Regions from separate parts of the Massilia sp. NP310 genome, predicted to be linked through region 1. Evidence: predicted binding sites of a transcription regulator. Region 1 holds the regulator's gene; the other holds the start of a gene.
The links. Region 1 encodes sigma-54, which starts transcription at its own class of promoters, with help from an activator protein. Its sites were predicted from a motif close to TGGCANGNAANCTGCTTT; they were not measured.
Positions count from the first base shown of each region.

Region 2: the regulator sigma-54 is predicted to act here: its motif matches at 2,061-2,078, upstream of KY496_RS21660 (PEP-CTERM sorting domain-containing protein).

Region 1 covers NZ_CP080379.1:4,733,309-4,737,517, forward strand. Annotated here, with positions in the region: gene lptA (lipopolysaccharide transport periplasmic protein LptA) at 1-378, shown strand, start outside; gene lptB (LPS export ABC transporter ATP-binding protein) at 390-1,142, shown strand; gene KY496_RS27475 (hypothetical protein) at 1,154-1,234, shown strand; gene KY496_RS20845 (RNA polymerase factor sigma-54) at 1,289-2,629, shown strand; gene hpf (ribosome hibernation-promoting factor, HPF/YfiA family) at 2,705-3,064, shown strand; gene KY496_RS20855 (enoyl-CoA hydratase/isomerase family protein) at 3,188-4,209, shown strand, end outside.
Region 2 covers NZ_CP080379.1:4,912,865-4,917,073, forward strand. Annotated here, with positions in the region: gene KY496_RS21650 (SDR family NAD(P)-dependent oxidoreductase) at 1-107, shown strand, start outside; gene KY496_RS21655 (host attachment protein) at 165-671, opposite strand; gene KY496_RS21660 (PEP-CTERM sorting domain-containing protein) at 1,101-2,003, opposite strand; gene KY496_RS21665 (hypothetical protein) at 2,127-2,666, shown strand; gene KY496_RS21670 (trehalose-6-phosphate synthase) at 2,799-4,209, shown strand, end outside.

The DNA of each region.
Region 1 (4,209 bases):
GTGCTCAAGTCCGACCGCGCCCTGGTCAAGGAAAGCCCGGAAGGCTATATGAGCGTGACCCTCACCGCTGCCGGCGGCAAGGTCGCCACTTTCCGCCAGAAGCGTGACGGCGGTCCCGACCTGTGGGTCGACGGCCAGGCCGAGCGCATCGAGTACGACGAGCGGTCGGAACTGGTGCGCCTGTATTCCAACGCCGTCGTGCGCGAACTCGAAGGCGCGCGCATGACCAACCAGATCACCGGCCCCTTCATTTCCTACGACAACCGCAAGGAAGTGGCCACGGTGCGCAACGACGAAAGCGGCAAGAGCGTCGCCGGCGGCGGCCGCGGCACCCTGATCCTGGCGCCCAAGCGCGCACCCGCCGGAGGCGCCCAATGACGGCGATTCCGATGGAGCTGGGCGATCGCAGCACCCTGGTCGTCAAGGGCCTGCAGAAAAGCTATGGCAAGCGCCTGGTGGTGCGCGACGTGTCGCTGCAGGTGGAATGCGGCGAAGTGGTCGGCTTGCTGGGCCCGAACGGAGCCGGCAAGACCACGTCGTTCTACATGATCGTCGGCCTGGTGCCGTCGGACGCCGGCTCGATCGACATCAACGGCACCGACATCACCAGCCTGCCGATCCACCGCCGCGCCGTATTGGGCCTGTCCTACCTGCCGCAAGAGGCTTCGGTGTTCCGCAAGCTGACGGTGGAAGAGAACATCCGCGCCGTGCTCGAGCTGCAGAAGGACAACGGCAAGCCGCTGTCGAAAGACCAGATCAACGAGCGCCTCGACACCCTGCTGGCCGACCTGCAGATCGAGAAGCTGCGCGAGAATCCGGCGCTGTCGCTGTCGGGCGGCGAGCGTCGCCGCGTGGAAATCGCGCGCGCGCTGGCGACCAATCCGCGCTTCGTGCTGCTCGACGAACCGTTCGCCGGCGTCGACCCGATCGCCGTGATCGAGATCCAGCGCATCGTGCGCTTCCTGAAGGAGCGCCGGATCGGTGTTTTGATCACCGACCACAACGTGCGCGAGACGCTCGGCATCTGCGACCGCGCCTACATCATCAACCAGGGCGCGGTGCTTGCCTCCGGCCGTCCTGACGACATCATCGCCGACGAGTCGGTGCGCCGCGTGTACCTGGGTGAACACTTCCGCATGTGAGCGACGCCTAGATGAAACAGTCCCTGCAACTTCGCACTTCGCAGCACCTCGCGCTTACGCCGCAACTGCAGCAGTCGATCCGGTTGCTGTAACTGTCGACGCTCGAGCTGCACCAGGAGATCGAGCAGATACTGGGCGATAACCCCTTGCTCGAGCGGCTCGACGATCCGCTCGACCGATCGGTGCGCCTGCTGGCCGATGGCGCCATCAACAATGCGCCCGCCAACGGCGAAGCGCCGCCGGCGCCCGGCCAGCAGGCCGAGGGTGAGGGTGCGCCTGCGCAGGAGGGCGAGGGTTTCGAGGGCGGCGCCGACAACGATCGCGTCGATGCCGACTGGAGCGACAGCGGCGCGCCATCGTCCGGCGGCGGCGAGGACGAGGACGGCCGCCCGCAACTGGAAGCCTGCGCCATCACGCTGCGCGAACACCTGATGGAACAGGTGCGCGAAGCCATCCTGTCGGCGCGCGACCGTGCGCTGGCCGAGCTGGTGATCGATGCGCTGGACGACAACGGCTACCTGGAAGAGCCGCTCGACGAGATTCACGCCAGGCTGCCCCAAGAACTCGAGATCGAGATCGACGAATTACGCTGCGCGCTGGCGCTGGTGCAGAGCATGGATCCGGTGGGCGTCGGCGCGCGCAGCGCGGCCGAGTGCCTGGCGCTGCAGATCCGGCGCATGCCGGGCGTGCCGCTGGTGACGCGGCGCATGGCGCTGACCATCGTCGAGGGTTACCTGAGCTGGTTCGCCCAGCGCGAGTACAGCAAGCTGAAAAAAGCGCTCGACTGCGACGACGAAGACTTGCGCGAGGTGCAGGCCGTGGTGCGCCAATGCAATCCGCATCCGGGCGCGGCGTTCGCTTCGAACGTGTCGGACTACGTGGTGCCGGACGTGATCGTGCGCCGTTCCAAGAGCGGCTGGGCGGTCACCCTGAACCCGGACGTGATGCCGCGCCTGCGCGTGAACAGCCTGTACGCGAGCCTCCTCAAGCAGGGCAAGAGCGAAGCGCAGATGGGCGCGCAGTTGCAGGAAGCGAAGTGGCTCATCAAGAATATGCGCCAGCGATTCGACACCATCCTGCGCGTGGCGGAGGCGATCGTCGAGCGCCAGCGCAACTTTTTCTCCCATGGCGCGGTTGCCATGCGGCCCCTTGTTTTACGTGAGATAGCTGATACACTAGGCCTACACGAGAGCACAATTTCTCGTGTCACAACGCAGAAATACATGCTGACCCCGCACGGCATGTTTGAGTTGAAGTATTTCTTCGGCAGCCACGTTGCCACCGAGGCGGGAGGCGAAGCATCCTCGACGGCAATCCGTGCGCTCATCGCACAATTGACAGGAGCAGAAGACCCTAGGAACCCATTGTCCGACAGCAAGATCGCGGAGATGCTCGGGGAACAAGGCATGGTCATCGCGCGCCGGACGGTTGCAAAATACCGTGAAGCCCTCAAGATACCCCCTGTAAGCCTCCGCAAGTCCTTGTAACTGCGCCGTCCACACCCGTCGTGCCTTGTCGCGTTGGTGTGGTCCACACGGTGCAACCTTTTCAAAGGAGTGTGTATGAACCTCACAATCAGTGGCCATCATCTCGAAGTAACCCCCGCCATCCGTGAATACGTTCAGAATAAGCTCGAGCGCATCATTCGCCATTTCGACCAGGTGATCGACACCCACGTCTTCCTGGCCGTCGACAACCTCACTGAAAAAGAAAAAAGGCAGAAAGCAGAGATCAACGTCCAGGTGTCGGGCAAGACCCTGCACGTGGCAAGCGTCGCGCAAGACCTGTACGCCGCGATCGACACGCTGATGGATAAGCTGGACAGACAGATCCTGAAACACAAGCAAATGCTGAAGGACCATAGCCGTACCTCGATCAAACGCCTGCCGGAAAACGGCGGCGAAGACGCTGCTGTCGCCTGATCAGGCGCAGGGCTCACACTAGCTAAGGGCGTCTGAGGGGACGCCCTTTTTGCATCCAGCTCCCCGATATGACGCGTATCGTGTGTTCGGTAAAATGCATGTCTCTCCATTACGGATTACGCCATGACCGACCACGTCCTGACCCGCGTCGCCAACCGCACCGGCATCATCACCCTGGACCGCCCGAAGGCGCTCAATTCGCTGTCGCTCGAGATGGTGCGCGCGCTCACCACTGTGCTGCGCGCCTGGCGCCATGACGGGCAGGTCGACGCGGTCGTACTGACCAGCAGCAGCGAGAAGGCCTTGTGCGCGGGCGGCGACATCCGCTTCTTCCATGAGGTCGGCCATGCGACGCCGATGGGCGGCAGCGCGCTGCTCGAGGATTTCTTCACCGAAGAATACGCGCTGAACCACCTGATCCATTTCTACCCGAAGCCCTACATCGCCATCATGGATGGCGTCGTGATGGGCGGCGGCATGGGCATCGCCCAGGGCGGCCCGGACTGCGGCCTGCGCATCGTGACCGAGCGCACGAAGATGGCCATGCCCGAGGTGAACATCGGCCTGTTTCCGGACGTCGGCGGCAGCCACTTCCTGTCGCATGCGCCGGGACAGCTCGGCAACTACCTGGGCCTGACCGGGCTGACGATCGGCGCCGCCGACGCGCTCCATATCGGCCTGGCCGATGTCTTCGTGCCGGGCGCCGAGCTGCCGGCCCTGCATGCCTTGATTGCGTCCACACCCGGCGCTGACCTGCCGGCGGCGATCCGCGCTTTCGCGGCGCCGTTCGCGCCGCAGGCGGGCAACGGCGAACTGCAGGCCCAGCGCCAGCTGATCGATGCGCATTTCGGCGCCGCCTCGGTCGCCGCGATCATGGCTTCGCTCGAAGGCGACGAGACGCTGTTCGCGCAGCGCGCCCTGGCGGCGATGCGCCAGCGCTCGCCCCTGATGATGTGCGTGACCCACGAACTGCTGGCGCGCGGCGCGCAGCTGTCCGTGGCCGATTGCCTGCGCATGGAACGTTCGCTAGTGCGCCACAATTTCGCGCATGGCGAAGTGCTGGAAGGCGTGCGTGCGCTGGTGATCGACAAGGACAATGCGCCGCGATGGAATCCGCCTTCGCTCGATCAGGTGACGCCCGACAT
Region 2 (4,209 bases), 180 kb from region 1:
GCGAGCCGGAAGAAATCGGCAAGGCCGTGACCTTCCTGGCCTCGAACGCCGCCAGCTACATCAACGGCATCGAGTTGTTCGTCGACGGCGGCATGGTCCAGGTCTGAGGCGCCATGCAAAAGGCCCGCCACCGGGGCGGGCCTTACGTCCGGCGCGGCGACTGCTTACGCCGACTTGTCCTGGTGCGCGTCGAGCTGCGCGCGCAATTCCTGGCCGTTCGAACGCGTGTAGTCCTTGTTGACTTCGCGCTTGATCAGCGATTTGAGCTGCGGGTCGATGGTCGAGCGAAGCACGCCCAGGAATTCGGGCGACGCCGATACCACCAGCTGTTCGAAGCGGCCGGCCTGGTGTGCCTGCTGCAGGTAGTTCGACACATCCTTGGCGAATTTCTGCGTCTCGTGCTCGGTCGGCGTGACGGCCGGCTGGTAATCGTTGCCTTGCGCGCCGGCAGGCGCGGCATGCTGGAATCCGCCGCCTTGTCCGCCGCCGATATTGTGGCCGCTGTTCTGCGCGGAACGCGGGCTCATCTTGTCGGTGACGATGTCCAGCTCGCGCTGTTGCGCGGCCGGATTGACCAGGTCTTCGACCTCTTGCAAGGATGCCGCGTTATCGGCGTCGGAAAAGATGCGTGCACGGCCGGCATTGGCTGCGATCGTCCAGGTTGTTGGCATATTACCCCCTGTAAAAATGGTGTGATGGCAATCGCCCGCTACATCGTCCCGATAATGTTGAGCCAGGACTTCTGCATGGCGACAAGTGATGATTCAGTATAGCCCTACGTGAAAATGCTCGGCGCACCGCCTTCTCTGGCGTGCGTGACTTGCGCCATCGAAACAGGCGCGAAATCAATTTCCTTCGGGCGTGCTGTAGCTAACCGACCGTACTGTTCGTGCGCGGCATCATGAATCCATCGTCAACAAGCATTGGAAGGAGTTCATCATGGGTAAGTATTTCATCGGTTGGCTGCTGGGTATTCCTGCTGTCGTGCTCGTTATCCTGTACTTCATTTTCGGCTGACGCATGTTGGTCGCACAAAAGAAAACGCCACCGTCCAGGTGGCGTTCTCTTTTGTGTATCCGGTGTATGGGCCGTGGCAAACGTCAGGGCAGTGCCGGTTCCAGGACTTTCTCGGAAGCCAGCTGTTCCGCCGCGATGTCTTGCAGGGCGGCGGCGGTGCGCGCGTCGATGCCGATCTCGCGCGCGATCGCATCGCCGGCGCCGAGCGAGCGCGGATCGCGTCCAGTGATGCTGCCGAAGATGGTCAGCGCTTCCAGATAATAGCCATGGGCGCTGCCATGATAGGCGTCGTCTCCCCATAGGTTGACCTGGCCGGCGGGTATGCCGTGATAGGGATTGGCGGCGGCCACGCCGCTGGCGATCGCGCGGTTCCATGCTTCGCCGACCGGAATCACGCCGCTGATGAAGCGCGAAGCGGCATGGGCCGCGTCATGGCCGCGGCGCACGTCCAGCGCCATCTGCCGGATCGGCTTGCCGTACCAGACGCCGCTCGGCAGCCAGGTCTGGTCGGCGCGCGACCAGGTCGCGGTCAGGCGGACGTCGACCTGCGGATTTTGCTGGTGGAATGCCTGGGCCAGCAGGCCGCTGTAATGGATCAGCTTGGCGGGGTCGCCGGGCGCGTCCTGGTCCAGCGTGCTATACCCTTGCAGCAGCACGATATCCCACGGTTTCACGATGAGGCCGTGGCGGTGCTTGTAGTGGAAATCGAGGCCGGCACCGCCTTCCGTTTCCAGGCTCACCTCGTAGTCCAGTCCCGCCTGCTCCGTCATCGCCTTGAACAGCGCCGGCACGCCGCCGATCTTCGTGCCGTTCAGGTCGCTCACCGTGTGCGGGCGGAAGCCATTGACCGCCGGCGCGCCGGCGCCGTAGGTAAAACTGTTGCCGACGAAGAGGATGGTGGTGGCGCAGGCCAGCGGGGAAAGACTCATTGCGCAGAAGGCGAAAAGCAGGGCGCCGGTGCGGCGCACGGTAAGGGAAACGGGCATCGTGATCCTATCTTGCATGTGGGAGATGTCAGTGTGCAAGGAATATAAGCGAGGAAGCAAGCAGGATTTTTGCAAGCCCTGCCGTGTTACTCTTGCTATTCGTTCAATAATAACCGGAATCCAATGAAAGCCATCCTTCCCGTCATTGCCGCCGCCACCCTGATCGCCGGCTGCGCCGCCACCCCGGCCCCGAGCGACTCGCGCGATCAGTTCATGGCGACGCTGCAGGGCATGTGCGACCAGCGCTTCGAAGGTGCGCAATCGTATGCGGTCGACCCGAACAATGAATTCGCCGGCAAGAAGATCTCGACCCAGGTCCATTGCAGCCCAACGGAGATCCGCATGCCGGTGCAGGTCGGCGAAGACCGGTCGCGCACCTGGATCTTCACCCGCCCGCAGGCAGGGCTGGAATTGCGCCACGATCACCGCCATGCGGACGGCACGCCGGACAAGGTCACCATGTACGGCGGCATGGCGAAAGAAGGCGGCACCGCGCGTTCCCAGGCTTTCCTGGCCGACAAGTACACCGCCGACCTCGTCCCCGGCGCGGAAACGAACGTCTGGACCGTCACCCTCAGTGAAGATGGCAAGACCCTGACCTATCGCTTGGAGCGTCACGCCAAACCGCGCGCCGAGTTCGTGCTGCAGCGGGTGCCGGGCTGAACCGCAGGGGCGCCATGAGCGCCCCCGTCTACCGGTCTGCCGTATGTTGCAGTGCGCAACGTTGCGACGTGATAATTTGCAAATGGCTATACTCAAATGGTCGGCGACGTCGTCCCATCTTGAAGGAGCTTCATGCGGTTCAGATCGGTACAACTATCCATGCGCTTCATCGTCCCGCTGGCCCTGGTGCTGGCGCTGTTCGGTTATTTCGCGATTCCATGGATGGAAAATCTCACCGTACGCTGGTTCGTACGGGATCTCGATACGCGTTCCCAGCTGGTATCGAGCACGCTGCAACAGCCGCTGCTCAACTACCTTGAGGACAATGATTCCGCGCGCATCAACGACGCGTTCAGCCGTGCGATCCAGGACGAGCGCCTGTATGCGCTCGCCTTCTGCGATCCCGACGGAACCCTCCGCTACAAGACCGATACCTACCCGGAGTCCCTCGGCTGCCGCCAGGGCGCCAATGCCGCGGAGGGCGAGGACGCCAATCCGGTCGTGCGCCTGCCGCGCGGGCCGGTCCATGTCTCGAGCCGTGAGCTGACCCAGGACGGCGTTTCCGCCGGCCGCCTGATCCTGGTGCAGGACATGAGCTTCATCGAGCGGCGCAGCGAAGACACCAAAAAATACATCGTCGGCCTGTTCGTCGTGCTGGCGGGCGCCATCTCCCTGATCACCGTGCTGATCGCGCACCTGAGCTGGCACGGCTGGCTCAACGGCGTGCGCGAGATGCTGCGCGGCGAGCTGTCGCCGCGCGCATCGAAGGACATGCCGCCGGAAATCGCGCCGCTGGCCAGCGAACTGCGGGCACTGCTCAACGAATACAACCGCGACCTGCAGGGCAGCGGCGTCGAATCCCAGACCTGGGGCGCCGACACGCTCAAGACCTTGCTGAACCAGGACCTGGCGGGCGACGAGATCCTGGTGGTATCGAATCGCGAGCCCTACATCCACGTCAACACATCCAATGGCGTCAAGGTGCAACGTCCGGCCAGCGGCCTGGTGACGGCGGTCGAAGCGGTGATGCGCGCCTGCTCCGGCACCTGGATCGCGCACGGCGCCGGCTCGGCCGACCGCGCCACGGTCGACGCCAACGACCATGTGCGCGTGCCGCCCGAGAACCCGAGCTATACCTTGCGCCGGGTCTGGCTGTCGAAGGAAGAAGAGCAGGGTTATTACTACGGCTTCGCCAACGAGGGCCTGTGGCCGCTGTGCCATATCGCCCACGTGCGGCCGGTGTTCCGCTCGTCCGACTGGGCCGAATACGTCAGGGTCAACCAGCGCTTCGCCGACGCCGTGATCGCGGAGGCGCGTTCCGACAACCCGGTGGTGCTGGTGCAGGATTACCACTTCGCGCTGCTGCCGCGGATGGTGCGCGCGGTGCTGCCGAAGGCCACCATCATCACCTTCTGGCACATCCCCTGGCCGAATCCGGAATCGTTCGGCATCTGCCCATGGCGTGAGGAAATCCTCGACGGCATGCTGGGCAGCACGATCCTCGGCTTCCACACGCCGTTCCACCGCAAGAACTTCCTCGACA